3 regions of the Cupriavidus sp. 09_S30 genome follow, and region 2 is predicted to be linked to each of the others. Evidence: predicted binding sites of a transcription regulator. Region 2 holds the regulator's gene; each other region holds the start of a gene.

Region 1 (5,514 bases), 210 kb from region 2:
ATTAGCAGAGGGACAGCCGCACTGCCGCCGCTGTCCAGGGAGTACCGAGGTGAGCATCATGAACGCGCGAAATCTGGGCCGGATCGGCCTGTTGGTTGCGGCGCTTGCCGTGGCCGGCGGCGCAAGCGTGCCAGCACAGGCCCACGGCGGCCACGGTGGCGGCCACGCGCATGTCGGGGTGGGCTTCTACTTCGGGCCGGGTTGGGGTTGGGGCTATGGCTACCCCTATGCCTACCCTTATCCCTATCCCTACTACTATCCCGGCTACTATCCGCCTGCCGCGGCGGCAGTCCCTAGTTCGCCGCCGCAGTATATCGAGCAGGGCGACGTGAACGGCGACATGAGCGGCGACATGAACGGCGGCGAGGCCGCCGGCACCGGCGATCCGGGCGCGACGGCTCCCGGCGTCTGGTACCACTGCCGCAAGCCCGACGGCTACTACCCCTATATCAAGGACTGTCCCGGCGGCTGGGAGGAGGTACCGGCCCAACCGCCTTCGAGCTGAGCGCGCGATCCCGCTCCCGATGACCCACGAATCGCGCCGCTAGCGTGCCGCCACTTCTCCGAGGTATGCAAATGAAAGCCCTACCCCTCTTCGGCCTGCCGCTCGCCGTGCTGGTCTTGAGCGGTTGTACGGTGCTGCCGACCGGGCCGAGCGTGATGGCGCTGCCCGGCACCGGTAAGAACTTCGACCAGTTCCGTGCCGACGATGCAAGCTGCCGGCAGTTCGCCTATGTCCAGGTGGGCGGCGTGACTGCCGACCAGGCGGCGACCCACAGCGCGGTCGGCAGCGCGGTGGTGGGCACGGCGCTGGGCGCTGCCGCGGGTGCCGCCTTCGGTGGCGGCGAGGGAGCAGCCATTGGTGCCGGCGCCGGCCTGCTGACGGGATCGGCAATCGGCTACAACAATGCGGCGTATTCGGGCTACGGCAGCCAGCAGCGCTATGACGCGGCCTATATCCAGTGCATGTACGCCAGCGGCAACAAGGTGCCGGTGTACGGCCACATGGCCACGCAGGTGGCGCCGCACCCCGGCACGGCCTACTACAGGCCGGCGCCGCCGCCACCGCCACCGCCGGGCTACTACGCCACGCCCGCCTATTGATCTCGGATGGATCCCCGATTGATCCCGCCGATTGAACCCGGATTGATCCCGGACCCCGGCCGGGGTCGCTGGCCCCGGCGCGCAGACGCTCAGTCCTCCTGCATCGTCGCGCCCTTGCGGCGCGCCCAGTCGCAGAAAGCCTGCGGCCTGTCCTCGGCGCGCAGGCCGGTGCATGCCTTGTTGACAGTGCCGAACTGCGCCGCCTCGTCGCCCGCATAGTAGAAACGCAGCCGCAGCAGCCACGTACGCGCGCGCGCCTCATCGCCCGTCAGCGCGAGCAGCCAGGCCGTGCGCGCGATCATCTCTGGCGTGGGCAGCAGATGCACCGCCGCGATATGGCCCGGCAGCAACTGCGCGGCATTCGCCGGCGTGATGCGCGCCAGTTCGGCGCGTTCCGCGCCCGCCTGGGTGCAGAACCAGAGGCGCGGCAGCGGCAGGGCCTCGCGCTTGGCGCTGCTGGCGTACTCGCGCGCTTCCAGGCGGCGGTAGTCCTGCCACATCGTCGTCAGCACGGCACCGGCGGCCACGATGAACACTGCCGCCGCCACGCGGCGCAGCCCTCGCGACGGCTGCCAGCGCAGCAGGCCGGATGGCTCCAGCCAAGCGATCAGGAAGCAGAACGGCAGCAGGAAGTAGGCGTAGTGCAGCGGGTATTCGAGCATCGAATGCGCGCACAGCATCGCTAACCAGGTCAGCACCAGCACCGTCTGCGCGCGCTCGTCCGCGCCGGCGCGCCACAGGCGCGCGCGCACCACGCGCCACAGCCAGCCCGCCAGCACCAGCGCCACGCCCAGCGCGCCCACCACGCCGGTCTTGGCCAGCAGGTCGAGCACGCCGTTGTGCGCGTGCAGCGACATCTCCACCGTCACGCCCACTGCCTCGAGCTGCTCGAACTGCGCCCAGCCGAATTCGCCCCAGCCCACCCCCAGCCAGGGATGGGCGCGGAACATAGCCCAGGCATGCGTCCACAGTGCGCCGCGCGCCGAGATCTGGTCGGACGCCTGCAACTGGGCGATGGTATCGAACAGGTTCCAGCCGAACATCTGCCCCGCCGACTTGATCAGCGGCTGCAGCACCAGCAGCATGACGACCAGCGCCACGGCGGCGAAGACCAGGCCGGCCGGACGCGCCATCGGTTCGCCTCGGCGCTCTGCGCTGGACCCGCCGAACATACTGCCGCGCTGAAGACCGCCCAGGCCGCCGCCCGCGCGCGCCAGCCAGGCCGCAACCAGCGCGTAGAGCGTCGCCAGCCCCACGTGCATCACGCCCGTGCGCGAGCCCGACAGCACGATGCCGCTCTCCAGCAGCAGCACCGCCGCCAGCCAGGCCGGCGCGCGCAGCCGCCCGCGCGAGGCCAGCCAGACCGAGGCCGCCAGCGCCAGGCCCTCGACTGTCGCCTGGTGGTTGGGCTGGTTCAGGTTGCCCCAGAGCCGCCGGTTGTCATCGTAGAAGTAGGAAGAGACCAGGCCGAGGCTTGCGGGCTCCATGTGGAAGACCTGGGCCCACTGCGCGACCGTGCCGAGCAGCCCGGCCACCAGCCAGGCCGCAGCGAAGGCGTCGACCAGTTGCCGCCGGCCATCGGCACCCGCGGCCTGCCCGTAGCGCCAGGCCGCGAACATCACCACGGCGGCGAGCGACAGCGACAACTGGGTGGTCAGGCGGTTGCCGGTCAGGTCCGGCATGCCCGCAGCGGCTTGCAGGAAGCCGGTAATGACGAGCCACAGCGGGAACAGCAGCACCCACGGCAGCAGCGGCGCATCGGCGCGATCCGTGCGCCGCGTGCCTGCCCTGCACAGCCCCCAGGCGGTCAGCGCGAACGCCAGTACCGAGGCCCATTCGCCATAGAAGGTGGCGAGTGGCAGGGTGTGCCGGGAAACCAGCGGGGGAAAGGTGACGGCGAGAAATACGGCTAGGGCCGGAAACGAGGTCCTGATCGGCGGCATGCGGGTGCCTGGTGGGGGCAAAGCGGCATGATAGCTTGGGGGGTGGGAAAAGAAAAAGCGCCCCGGAGGGGCGCCTTTTGGCAGGACACGGTCAGGCCGGAGCCTGGAACGCTGATCAGCAGATAGAAGCGCCCGTGCACGTACCGGTCTTCGCCCAGGTCAGTGCGGCAGAACCACCAGCCGCTCCGGCGGTAGGCGTCAGAATGTATGTTTCACCGGACAGCCCATTGACAGCTGCGCCAGCGGCACCAACTGCAGTCGCCGTGATCACACCACCTGCCGTCGTCGTCACCGACGCCACCAAGCCCGCCGAAGCCGTGGTATCCGCCGGAATACCATTCGTCCCCGGTTTGCCACATTGAGTGATGTCATTTGCCATTTCTTGATAGCACGCGTCGACGGCAAGCTTGTACGGCGCGGCAGCGTTCACAACTTCGGTGAATTTTGCCTTCTTGGTGTATTGCTGGTACTGAGGAATGGCAATCGCTGCCAGGATGCCGATGATCGCGATGACGATCATCAGTTCGATCAGCGTGAAGCCCTTCTGGACGCGGCGGCCCAGCTTTTTCATTTGTTGTACCCGTTGCATTTGGATTGACCCCTTGAAGAAATTTTCTTGATGTGACGAAGCATCGTGTTTCATGTGATGCGGGACATGTTTAGCAGGCTTTGTGCCAGCCCTTGCAACCGCCCTTTGTCTGCAAGAAGTGACAATTTTCGGCAGTTCCGACGCCGCCAGCTTTGCGCCAGCGCAAAAAATTGTCACCCATGCTGACAGCTTGCGGCAGCCGATGAAAGCAGTGTTTCATTCAGCATCAAATTTTCTGAAGACCACTTTCCCGATCCGGGAGAGGCTGCAGGAAACGAGAACGGCCGCAATCTGCGGCCGTTCGTGCAGCGGCGCCCGGCAGGCGCCGCCATCCGGATTGGGATTGGCGATCAGGCCGCCTGCGTGGCGCGGCGCTGCATCAGCTTGCCCACCAGCACCACCAGCGCGGCGCCGATCAAGCCGAACACCAGGTGCGCGTGCGACACATTGGCCTCGAACCAGGCATCGACGACCGGATCGGTGACCAGCATCTCGCCGGCCAGGTAGCCCAGCAGGGCGGCGCCCAGCACGATGATGATGGGGAAGCGCTCCATCACCTTGAGCAGCAGGGTGCTGCCGAACACGATCAGCGGGATGGACAGGCCCAGGCCCAGCACCAGCAGCATCAGCTGGCTGCCCTCGGGGCCCTTCTGCGCGGCGGCGGCCACGGCCACCACGTTGTCCAGCGACATCACCAGGTCGGCGATCAGGATGGTGCGGATCGCGGCCCAGATATTGTCCTTGGCGTCGTGGCCGTCCTCGTCGTCATCGCCGGTCAGCAACTGCACACCGATGTAGACCAGCAGCACGGCGCCGACGATCTTCAGGTAGGGCAGGCTCAGCAGCTTGACGGCGGCCACGGTCAGCACCACGCGCATGATGATGGCGGCGGCGCTGCCCCAGAAGATGGCCTTCTTCTGCTGTACGGGGGGCAGGTTGCGCGAGGCCAGCGCGATCACGACCGCGTTGTCGCCCGAAAGCACGATATTGGTCAGGATGATCGATCCCAGCGCGATCCAGAACGCGGTGGAGGACAGCAGTTCCACGGTGAAGCTCCTCGGTTTTTAAGTCTTGATGTTGATGACGGATGACAGCTCGCGCGCCGGCTCAGCGCGCCACTGCGGTATTTCGGATGTCTGAAATCTCAGACATGGAGATGTACCGTACGAACCTTTCGATTTGGTTTCAATCAGGATACCAGCAGACTCGGGAGATACCCTAGGCCCGCGTCCGCCAAAATGACAATGCCCCCGCACGGAGGCGGGGGCAAGGCGATACCGGCCGGGGCCGGCGGCCGCTACCTGTGCCGCGAAACGCGGCGGGCAGCGGTGGGAGGCGCGGAAATTACAGCGCAGCCTTCAGCAGGCGGCCCATTTCGGAGGGGTTGCGCGTGACCTTGATGCCGCACGCTTCCATGATCTCCAGCTTGGCCTGGGCGGTGTCGGCACCGCCCGAGATCAGCGCGCCGGCGTGGCCCATGCGCTTGCCCGGAGGCGCGGTCACGCCAGCGATGAAGCCAACCACCGGCTTCTTCATGTTTTCCTTGATCCAGTAGGCGGCGTTGGCCTCGTCCGGACCGCCGATCTCGCCGATCATGACGACGGCGTCGGTATCGGGATCGTCATTGAACATCTTCATGACGTCGATGTGCTTCAGGCCGTTGATGGGGTCACCACCAATGCCCACGGCCGACGACTGGCCCAGGCCCAGCGCGGTCAGCTGGCCCACGGCTTCGTAGGTCAGCGTGCCCGAGCGCGACACCACGCCGATGCGGCCCTTGCGGTGGATGTGGCCAGGCATGATGCCGATCTTGATTTCATCGGGGGTGATCAGGCCGGGGCAGTTCGGGCCGAGCAGCAGGGTCTTCTTGTTGCCCTT
Region 2 (5,514 bases):
ATCATCACCGCGCCGCGCGCCGCGGACGCGCCGAAATCCTAAGCAATGCAACCGCGCGCGGAGCCCTGCTCCCGCCGTACTCTCCTTCGACTCGCCATCATGATTCCTGCCTTGACGACGTGGTTCCGCGCCCGTACCGCGCCCGCCCTGCTGGCCGCGGCCGCGGCGCTCTGCCTGGCGCCCGCTGCCCACGCCGAACGTGCCGACCGTGACAAGCCGCTGGTGCTGGAGGCCGACAACGCCAGCTACGACGACGTGAAGCAGGTCTACACGCTGACCGGCAACGTCGTGCTGACCAAGGGCACCATGGTGCTGAAATCGGACGCCGCCGAGCTGCGCACCGACGCCGAGGGCTACCAGTTCGCGATCGCTACGGCCAGCCCGGGCAAGCTCGCCTACATCCGCCAGAAGCGCGACAACGTCGACGAATACATCGACGGCTGGGGCGACCGCATCGAGTACGACGGCAAGCAGGGCATCTCCAAGCTGATCGGCCAGGCCCGCATGGCGCGGCTGGCCGGCGCCAAGCAGGTCGACGAGATCCGCGGGGCTGTCATCACCTACGACAGCAACAAGGAGTACTACACCGCCACCGGCGGCGGCGACAACAGCACGGCCGGCAGCCCGTCCGGGCGCGTGCGCGCGGTGCTTTCGCCGCGCCAGCCGGCCAGCGCGCCGGCCGCCGCGCCGCTCCAGCTCAAGCCCGCGCCCGCGCCGTCGAAGTCCTGAACCCCTGCCTTACCAGTCTGCCCTCATGACCGATACCCAGTTCGCCCCCGCCACCGCCGCCGCCCAGCTCGCGGAGGGCAGCACGCTGACGGTGCGCCACCTGAAGAAGCGCTACGGCTCGCGCACGGTGGTCAAGGACGTCTCGCTCGACGTCAAGAGCGGCGAAGTGGTCGGCCTGCTCGGCCCCAACGGCGCCGGCAAGACCACCTCCTTCTACATGATCGTGGGCCTGGTGGCGCTGGACGAGGGCGACATCGTGCTCGACGGCCTGCACCTGAGCGGCCTGGCCATCCACGAGCGCGCGCGCATGGGCCTGTCCTACCTGCCCCAGGAAGCCTCGGTCTTCCGCAAGCTCAACGTCGAGGAGAACATCCGCGCCGTGCTGGAGCTGCAGGTGGTGAACGGCAAGCCGCTGTCGCGCGAGGAGATCGACCGCCGCCTCGTCGGACTGCTGGACGACCTGCAGATCACGCACCTGCGCGAAAACCCCGCACTGTCGCTGTCGGGCGGCGAGCGCCGCCGCGTGGAAATCGCGCGGGCGCTGGCCTCTTCGCCGCGCTTCATCCTGCTCGACGAACCCTTCGCGGGCGTGGACCCGATCGCGGTGGGCGAGATCCAGCGCATCGTGAGCTTCCTGAAGGCACGCAACATCGGCGTACTGATCACCGATCACAACGTGCGCGAAACGCTGGGCATCTGCGACCACGCCTACATCATCAGCGAAGGGGCAGTGCTGGCCCAAGGACGGCCCCAGGAAATCATCGCCAACGAGTCGGTGCGCCGGGTCTACCTGGGCGAGAATTTCCGCATGTGACGGGGTGGCCTCGCGCCACCGATGCACGCCGATGTCCACCGTCTACGGCACGGCAAAAGCGATAGCAATTTTCGTTCCATAGCCATGCGGATGGGCATAGAATAGGCCGCATGAAACCGTCGCTTCAGCTCCGCCTCTCCCAGCATCTTGCCCTCACCCCACAGCTTCAGCAGTCGATCCGGCTGCTGCAGCTTTCCACGCTGGAATTGCAGCAGGAAGTCGAGCAGGCGCTGATCGAGAACCCCCTGCTGGAGCGCGAGAACGACTGGATCGAAAGCCCGCTGCGCGTGGCGGCCGATGGCAGCATCAATGTGCAGAGCGCGCCCGCGCCGGCCCCGGCAGATGGCCAGGGCAACGGCGAGGCACGCGCCGACGAAGCCGGCGGCGATGAAGACCGCTACGGCGATGGCGCCGACGACTACGGCAACGACTGGAGCCTGGACGATTTCGCACGCCGCCCCCAGGGCGACGAAGACGAAAAGGCACCGCTGCAACTGCGCGATGCCGATCCGACGCTGCGCGAGCACCTGATGGAGCAACTCGCGCCGCTGAAAATCTCCGCGCGCGACAAGGGCCTCGCCATCTTCCTGATCGAATCGCTGGACGACGACGGCTACCTCAGCGCCACGCTGCAGGAAATCTGCGAAGAACTGCCTGAAGAACTGGCCTTCGAGATCGAGGAAGTGCAGGCCATGCTTGCGCTGCTGCAGAGCTTCGACCCACCGGGCGTGGGCGCGCGCAATGCCGCCGAATGCCTGGCGCTGCAGTTGCGCCGCCTGTCGCATCCGCAGCGCGAACTGGCGCTGGTGATCGTCACCCGCCACCTCGAGCTGCTGGCCGCGCGCGACTACACCCGGCTGAAGAAGGCACTGCAGGTAGACGAGGCAGCGCTGAAGGCCGCGCACGAACTGATCCGCTCGCTCGCGCCCTATCCCGGCCATGCCTACAATCGCCCTCAGGCTGACTTCGTCGTGCCCGACGTGTTCGTGCGCAAGAGCGGCGGCGGCTGGATCGCACAACTGAATCCCGACGTGATGCCGCGCCTGCGCATCAATGACATGTACGCGCAGATCCTGCGTGGCGCCAAGGGGGAATCGGGCGCTGCCGGCCTGCAGCAGAAGCTGCAGGAAGCGCGCTGGCTGATCAAGAACATCCAGCAGCGTTTCGACACGATCCTGCGCGTCTCGCAGGCAATTGTCGAGCGTCAAAGGAACTTCTTCAGCCACGGTGAAATCGCCATGCGCCCCTTGGTTTTGCGGGAGATTGCCGATACACTGGGATTACACGAGTCAACCATCTCTCGGGTGACGACAAACAAATACATGGCCACCCCAATGGGCACGTTCGAGCTGAAGTACTTCTTCGGCAGCCATGTGTCCACGGAAACGGGTGGTGCAGCTTCATCAACGGCAATTCGAGCCCTGATAAAGCAACTGATAGGAGCCGAGGACCCTAAGAACCCTTTGTCCGACAGCCGAATTGCCGAATTGCTGGGCGATCAGGGCTTCGTCGTAGCGCGCCGAACGGTTGCCAAGTACCGCGAAGCTCTCAAAATCCCCGCAGTCAATCTCCGCAAGTCTTTGTAGCCGAGCCGCATCGCCTGCCTGGTGCGGCTCTTTCAGAAGGAGAAGCGCTATGAACTTCAAGATCAGTGGACACCACCTGGACATCACGCCGCCTCTGCGTGAGTACGTGGAAACGAAGCTGGAGCGTATCGTCAGGCATTTCGATCAAGTCATTGGCGTAAGCGTGCTGCTCTCTGTCGACAATCACAAGGAAAAGGACCGGCGCCAGTACGCGGAAATCAATCTGCACCTGCGGGGCAAGGACATCTTCGTCGAAGCCCACCACGAGGACCTGTACGCGGCCATCGACGCCCTCGTCGACAAGCTGGACCGCCAGGTCATCCGCTACAAGGACCGCGTGCAAAGTCACGACCGCGAATCTGTGAAGTACCAGATGGCCGCGGCGCAGATGCAACAATAAAACAATCAGCCTTGAGGCCGTCATCCGGCCTACCTGCACAAAGGCCTGACCACGAACCGCGCATTCTGCGCGGTTTTTTGCTTTCTGGGCCACCGCCGGTGCGCGGACCGCACGCGCCTCGGGGAGTACGCAAGCGGCTCCGCGCGGTGTATGCTCTCCAATACATGAACTGCTGCAACCGTCACGCTCGCCTGCTCGCTGCGCTTGCAGCAGGAAAGGCGCTGGCCAGCCAGCCCGATGGGGCGGCCGGTTGCGCATCGCACAAGGCGACGTGCGGGCTGCTCTATAATTGGCCGGATGCTCCGCATACCGGCGCCCGACCGGCGGAGCGAGCGGATACTCCGCTTCTTTGCCCCCCCGGCCGGACGCAAGGCGCACCGGCCCGCTTATTGGAATTCCTGCGCATCTGCCATGAATCGTTTGGCCAAATTGCTGCCACCCGGCAACATCAATCTCGACGTCAGCGTCACCAGCAAGAAGCGCGTCTTCGAACAAGCCGGGCTCCTCTTCGAGAACAACCATGGCGTGGCACGGGCCACGGTGACCGACAACCTGTTCGCGCGCGAATCGCTCGGCTCGACGGGTCTTGGCGCCGGCGTGGCCATTCCCCACGGCCGCATCAAGGGCCTGAAACAACCGCTGGCCGCCTTCATGCGCCTGGCCGAGCCGATCCCTTTCGAATCGCCCGATGGCAAGCCGGTCTCGCTGCTGATCTTCCTGCTGGTGCCCGAACAGGCAACGCAGCAGCACCTGGAGATCCTGTCGGAAATCGCTCAGCTGCTGTCCGACCGCGACATGCGCGAGGGCCTGGCCACGCTGCCCTCGCCCGAGGATGTGCACCAACTGCTGACCCAATGGCATCCCTGACCTCGCTGCCGCCCGCAGGTGCGGGCCAAGGCACCCGCGGCCGGTCCTAGCATTCCCAAGCCCCCACACGACCTACCCGCATGGAACTCACCGGCGTCTCCTCCCAGTCCATCTTCGATGACAACGCGGCCGACCTCAAACTCTCATGGGTGGCGGGTCTCGAAGGGGCGGATCGCGCCTTCGACGTGGAATTCGCCCGCGAGGCCACTTCTGCCGCCGATCTGGTGGGCCACCTGAACCTGATCCACCCCAACCGCATCCAGGTGCTCGGCAAGCCCGAGATCACCTACTACCAGCGGCTGGACGACGAGATGCGCAAGCGGCAGATGGGAGAGCTGATCCTGCTCGAGCCGCCCTTCCTGGTGGTCGCAGATGGCATGGAACCGCCGCCTGACCTGGAACTGCGCTGCACGCGCTCGTCCACGCCGCTGTTCACCACCCCGGTCTCCTCGGCGGCGGTGATCGACCACCTGCGGCTCTACCTGTCGCGCATCTCCGCGCCGCGCGTGACCATGCACGGCGTGTTCCTCGACATCCTCGGCATGGGCGTGCTGATCATGGGCGAGTCGGGCCTCGGCAAGAGCGAACTGGGCCTGGAACTGATCTCCCGCGGCCACGGCCTGGTGGCCGACGACGCGGTCGATTTCGTGCGGCTGGGCCCGGACTTCATCGAGGGGCGCTGCCCGCCGCTGCTGCAGAACCTGCTCGAGGTACGCGGCCTGGGCCTGCTGGACATCAAGACCATCTTCGGCGAGACGGCGGTGCGCCGGAAGATGAAGCTCAAGCTGGTGGTGCAGTTGGTGCGCCGCAACGACGGCGAGTTCGAGCGGCTGCCGCTGGATTCGCAATACCTCGACGTGCTGGGGCTCCCGATTCACATGGTGAAGATCCAGGTGGCGGCGGGCCGCAACTTGGCAGTGCTGGTCGAAGCCGCTGTGCGCAACACCATCCTGCGCCTGCGCGGCATCGACACCCTGCGCGACTTCATGGATCGCCAGCGGGCCGCCATGCAGGCCGACGCGGTCTCGCGTGGCCAGGGAAGACTGCTCTGACCCCGGCCGGCGCTCCGCCGGCCCGTTTGCAATTGCTTACAGGAACACGGGCGCGATCGTCAACGC
Region 3 (5,514 bases), on a different contig from region 2:
CGTCTTGATGGCAATCATTTCCATGGCCAGGTCGCGCGTGGCCTCGTAGGTCAGCAGTTGGCTGATTTCGCGCACCAGCCTGCGGAAATTGTCGGTGGTGGTCTCCTCGCTGCGCGCCAGCGTGACTTTGTGCTGCACCAGCGGATGGTTGACCACCAGCACATTGGACGCGGCCTGCTGCCGGTTCGGCACGGAAGAGATGTCGTTCATGGTGTCGCTCCTGGATGCGGTGGAGACGCTAGCCCCGGCGGGCAGGCTGTCCGGGTGCTTCAGAACACGGTGCCGTCGCTGATCACCGGGAATGGCGGCGCGCCGCCCGGCGGCCGGCGCTCGGCGGCGATGCGGCGCCCGGCCGCCCAGGTGCCGCCCTCCAGCACGCGCGCCAGCGGGAAGGCCTCGGCCGTCAGGCCAAGCGCCTCGCGCACGCTGTGCGCCACCAGGTCGAGCCCTGTGACGGTCAGTGCCCGCCACTCGACGATGGCCGGCTCGTCCACCGTGTGCGCCGTCGTGGCGAACGCCGGATCGCGCGGCACCATCAGCGCGAAGTCGTAGAGCAGGCCGCCATTGCGGTATTCCGGCAGGCCGGTCAGCACGTCCACCCCGGTCACGGTCAGGCCGCCATCTTCCAGCGGCTCCAGCATGGAGTAGGTCAGCCACTGCGTGAGCTTGTGGAACGGCACCAGCCCCCCGCTGGCGGCGGCATGCGGCCAGCAGTCGCCCAGCGAAACGCCTTCGAGCACGATGCGCCCCGGCCAGACCGGGCCCAAGGCCACCAGCAGGGTGTGCAGGACGAAATCCGCCCCGATGCGTCCGTCGCTCGCATGTGCCTGCAGGTAGTCGAACAGATTGCCCAGCCGGGCAGGCGTGCCGAATACCGCCGGCGTGGCCTGCGCCACCTCACCCATCCGGCGCAGCAGGCCGGCCCGCCCCTCCAGGCCCACCAGCGGATTGTGCTGCGCTACCTGGAAGGCGCTGGCAATGGTGGAGGCGTCGATGCGCATCAGCCGCTCGGCGTCCGCGCGCAGCGGGTCGCCGCCGCCGGCGGAGAAGCCGCCGCGCGTGAACAGGTCGAAGCTGGCCACGCCCAGGCCCTCGGAGCGGCTCAGGATCAGGTCGCTCGCCGAGTCCCGGTAGCGCCAGTCCGGCCCGGCCCCGGCATCGAGCAGCACGCTCGGGATCACCAGGTCGATGCCGATCCGTGCGCGCTCGCTGCTATGCTCCGGCCCGTTCAGGCCGGCGCGTTCGCACAGCAGCCGCCAGCGGTCTATGGTCTCGCCCGGCGCGCCGCTCTCGAAATGGCGCCAGCGGCTGTGATAGGGCACGGCCAGGCCGGGAAAGCGGCGCCGGATGGTCGCCGTCACATAGTCCGCGATGGCCGGCACCCGCTCGGGATGCCAGCTAAACAGCGCCGACTCGCCGGCCTCGACGAAGCGTGTCACTTCCGCGCAGCGCGCGCGCACCGCTTGGGCGCTGAGCAGCGCGCCGGCAGGATGGTCGGGCGGCACCGGGCTGGCCCAGCCACCGCCCTCGGGTCCGCCGCCGGCGGCGGCGCCCGTCAGATCCCGTTCCGGATAGGCATTCATTCTTCCAACCCCCTGCCCTTGGCCAGCGCCAGTTCGCTGGCATCGGGCGGTGTATACCGCGTGAAATAGCCGGCTGCGACCTTGGCATCGATTTCCACCCGGGCGTCGGCCGGAATCAGCTCGTCGGGTATCGGCACCTGCTCGACCACCTCGATGCCCTGCGCGGTCAGCGCCCCGTGTTTCACGTTGCTCATCGAAGCCCAGCGGTCGATGCGGCGGATGCCGAGCCAGTGGAATACATCGGGCATCAGCTCCTGGAAGCGCATGTCCTGCACGCCCGCCACGCATTCGGTGCGGGCAAAGTAGGTTTCCGCGCGATCGCCACCGGCCTGCCGCTTGCGTGCGTTATAGACCAGGAACTTGGTGACCTCGCCCAAGGCGCGGCCTTCCTTGCGGTTATAGACCACCAGTCCAACGCCGCCCTGCTGCGCCATCTCGATGCACACTTCGATGCCGTGCGCCAGGTAGGGCCGGCAGGTGCAGATGTCGGAACCGAACACGTCCGAGCCGTTGCATTCATCGTGCACACGGCACGCCACGCGCGTCTCCGGCTTGCCGAGCTGCGTCACGTCGCCGAAGAAGTAAAGGGTCATGCCGCCGATCGGCGGCAGGAAGACCTTCAGGTCCGGACGCGTCACCAGTTCGGGGAACATGCCACTGGTCTGCTCGAAGAGGCTGCGCCGCAATACGCTTTCCTTGATGTTGAAGCGGCGGGCCAGCCCCGGCAGGTGCCAGACCGGATCGATGGCGGCCTTGGTCACGCGCACGTCGCCGTTCGGATACAGGGTCTCCCCGTCAGGCTTGAGGCGGCCGGCGGCAATCGCGGCCATCAGTTCCGGCATGTTGATATGGGCGCGCGTGATGGCGATCGTCGGGCGCACGTCCACGCCGGCGGCGATGCGATCGGAAAATGCCGTCGAGACAAGGTGGCCCCAGGGATCGAGCGAGACGATCTTGTCCGGATCGCTCCACTGCGAGTGGGGCCCGATCGATACGGCCGGTGCGGTGTCAGTCAGGTCTGGCCGATGGTCCCGCTGCAGCGCGCCGGAAGCCACGGCGAGCGCGCGATAGACGGCGTAGGCTCCGGCATGCGTCCCGATCACGTTACGGTGCGCGGGATTGGTCAGGCTGGCGATGACCGGACCGCGCTCGGCAGCGGTGGGCGCCCCCCAGCGGATGGGCTCGGCAGGCTTGTCGCGGCGAGCGTGCGAAGTCAGGACGATGTGATCGGACATGACAGCCTCGGCGGGAAATCCTGACCAAACGGTCAGGTTTACGCTTCCATACTAGGCAATCTTCATGCCATCCCCAAACCGGGATTTTCATGCTCTGTGGCGGAACGCACACGCCATATGCGCACTGCCGACGTGCATGCCACGCCACGCACGGCAAGCGGCGTCCGCGGGGCGCGCACCATGAAAAAGCGGCACCCATCGGGTGCCGCCTCGGCATCAATCTGCAGGCCCGCGCCGCGGCTCAGGTCGCATGGTGACTACGCCACAGCGTCACGCGCGCGCGCAGATGGCCCAGCAGGTCCGCCCCTTCCACATAGCGGTGGAAGAGCGCCCCGGCGATATTGCTGCCCACCCAGGCCACCACCATGCCGACGGCGTTCGCCACCGGCCGGCCGGGCAGGAAATGGAAGAACAGCGCATTGACCACGAGGCAGACCGGAAAGTGCACCAGGAACACCGAGTAGGAGATGCGGCCGAACCAGGCGACCACCGCCCCCCCTTGCCACTGTTCCAGCCAACCCCGGTGGCGCGCCAGGCCGAGCAGCAGGGCCACCACCAGCGCCACGGCGATGCGCAGCCGGAAATCGACCGAGAGGGCCAGCAGCGCGACCGCGCCGAGCAGCAGCAGGGGCAGCGGCGAGCGGCCTGGACGCGAGGCCCAGTAGGTCAGCGTGCCCAGGCCATAGGCGCCGAAGAAATAGACAGCCCAGGCATCCCATGCCGCATCCCGGTTGAACCAGAACAGCGAGGCCAGCGCCATCCCCAGCACCAGGCATACGCCGGCGCGGCGCGAGCCGAGGCCGACGGCGCGGGCAGCCCACAGCATGCCCAGCAGCAAGGCGAATAACTGCATGTCGATGGCCACGTACCAGACGCCGGCCGATAGCGCGTCCACATCCAGCAGGTTGTGCAGCAGCAGCACGTGCGCGACGAACTGGCGCAGATGCGGCGCGGCGGGAATCGAGTCGTGGTGCATCCAGTGCCGCGCAATGGCGGCACCCGCTATGGCCAGCACGATGGCGACCGTATAAGGCAGCACGAGCTTCTGGTAGCGCCGCCACAAGGCAGCCAGCGGATGGGCGACCAACAACTCGCCGGACGGCGCGAGACTGCGTGCCGCCAGGAAGCCGCTTATCACCAGAAAGACTTGCACCGCGATGCGGGCATATTGGGACAGCCAGTCCAGCACATCGGGCGCAAGCACATGCGCGGCATCCGACATGGGGCCGTAGAAGGCGAGATGATGCAGAACAATCAGCTGCGAACTGACCGCCTTGAGCGCGTCGATGCACGCCAAGCGCGAAGAACGGGGGCTCATTGTTTTTGTTTGTCAAGCGAAAGAACGAAGGGATTGATTTTACTCCCATGAGGGAGCCTCCGCCAGTGGCTGATCGCTCACCCGGCATGACATGCCACCGCTGCCGCGCCTTCACAGTCCGCGGCTGATGCGGCCCCAAAGAGCCGCATCAGCCCCGCCGACGACCTCCGCCCCCCTCTGCTGTTTCATCCCCGTTGCATTCGCCGGCGCGGCGGCCATCGCAATCACCCGCATGCGCCTGGAGACCGCCTTGTGTCGGTACGCCCGGCAGGAAGCCGCCTGCGGGGGAAGGCACCGCTCCATGCGACACCGAAGACACCCGCAAAAGCCTGGAATACCGCCTGGAGCTTGGGTTCTCCGCCTGGCGCGCGGCGCCGCGCTGCAGGCCCGGCAGGGCGGGAGGCGCCGGCCACCGCGCGCCCTGCATCGCGTGACGGGGCGCTTACTGCGTAACACATTCGCAACCGATTGCAATGCCAAACCGCCGGCAGGGCTAGACGAGTGCCTCGCCGGCTCGCGCCGACAGGACCCGCCCGGAACCAGCCCGACTGCGCCAATGCCCCGCCTGGCGCGGGCTGCACGGCTTTCCATGGCCAATTGCCGGCCTGGCTCTGCAGCGGCCCTGACTTGATTTGGCATGGACATTGCCTAGCAGGTCACCAGGAACACTCCGCGGCGCGGGAAGTCACGCGCCACCACGGCCGGAAACCTGTGGACATGACCACCATGCCAAGCGAACGCGCCCGCAGCGTCCCGTACCCTGACATCGCCAGCAGCACCGGGTTGCTGCTGTACGACTTGCCACATGCCGCGTGCCGCGGCGAACTGCGGGCGTACTTCCAGCCCAAGCTGGCGATGGGGAAGACCTGCCAGCTCGTCGGCGCCGAGGCCCTGGTACGCTGGCAGCATCCGCGCCTGGGGCTGCTCGGGCCGGATACGTTCGTTCCCCTGGCCGAGCGCAGCGGCGACATCGGCTCGATCGGCCAGTGGATGCTGCACGAGGTATGCCGGCAATTGCAGGAATGGGATGCGCAAGGCCTGGCCGCGCCGGAGATCGCGATCAATATCTCCCAACAAGAACTGTGCGACCCGCATCTGCTGGCACGGATCGAACACTGCCTGCGATGCCACGGCGTCGCCCCGCACCGGCTGATGCTGGAATTCACCGAAACCACGGCCATGAACGACCCGGACCGGGTCGCCGGCGTGCTCGCGGCGCTGCGCGCGACCGGCCTGCGCGTGGCGCTGGACGATTTCGGCACCGGCTACTCCAGCCTCGCGCGCTTGCATCGGCTGGCCGCCCACGAACTCAAGCTGGACCGCAGCTTCGTGGCGCCGCTCGGTGCCGGCGAAGCGAAAGCCTGCGCCATCGTCGCCG

What was found. Region 2 encodes sigma-54, which starts transcription at its own class of promoters, with help from an activator protein. Its sites were predicted from a motif close to TGGCANGNAANCTGCTTT; they were not measured.
Region 1: a site for sigma-54 is predicted at 3,707-3,724, ahead of AC1Z3O_RS15130 (pilin). Genes of this name have one in related genera too.
Region 3: a site for sigma-54 is predicted at 2,871-2,888, ahead of AC1Z3O_RS25790 (GTP cyclohydrolase II). Genes of this name have one in related genera too.

What each region holds. Positions count from the first base shown of each region.
Region 1 covers NZ_JBXOWI010000001.1:3,228,234-3,233,747, forward strand. The annotation lists gene AC1Z3O_RS15115 (hypothetical protein) at 59-505, shown strand; gene AC1Z3O_RS15120 (YMGG-like glycine zipper-containing protein) at 577-1,104, shown strand; gene AC1Z3O_RS15125 (PglL family O-oligosaccharyltransferase) at 1,194-3,047, opposite strand; gene AC1Z3O_RS15130 (pilin) at 3,163-3,636, opposite strand; gene AC1Z3O_RS15135 (TerC family protein) at 3,987-4,682, opposite strand; gene sucD (succinate--CoA ligase subunit alpha) at 4,981-5,514, opposite strand, start outside.
Region 2 covers NZ_JBXOWI010000001.1:3,442,675-3,448,188, forward strand. The annotation lists gene lptC (LPS export ABC transporter periplasmic protein LptC) at 1-42, shown strand, start outside; gene lptA (lipopolysaccharide transport periplasmic protein LptA) at 100-729, shown strand; gene lptB (LPS export ABC transporter ATP-binding protein) at 755-1,543, shown strand; gene AC1Z3O_RS16095 (RNA polymerase factor sigma-54) at 1,654-3,129, shown strand; gene hpf (ribosome hibernation-promoting factor, HPF/YfiA family) at 3,179-3,529, shown strand; gene ptsN (PTS IIA-like nitrogen regulatory protein PtsN) at 3,941-4,396, shown strand; gene hprK (HPr(Ser) kinase/phosphatase) at 4,477-5,448, shown strand.
Region 3 covers NZ_JBXOWI010000002.1:1,259,589-1,265,102, reverse strand. The annotation lists gene upp (uracil phosphoribosyltransferase) at 1-210, opposite strand, end outside; gene AC1Z3O_RS25795 (URC4/urg3 family protein) at 270-1,583, opposite strand; gene AC1Z3O_RS25790 (GTP cyclohydrolase II) at 1,580-2,818, opposite strand; gene AC1Z3O_RS25785 (acyltransferase family protein) at 3,060-4,136, opposite strand; gene AC1Z3O_RS25780 (putative bifunctional diguanylate cyclase/phosphodiesterase) at 4,854-5,514, shown strand, end outside.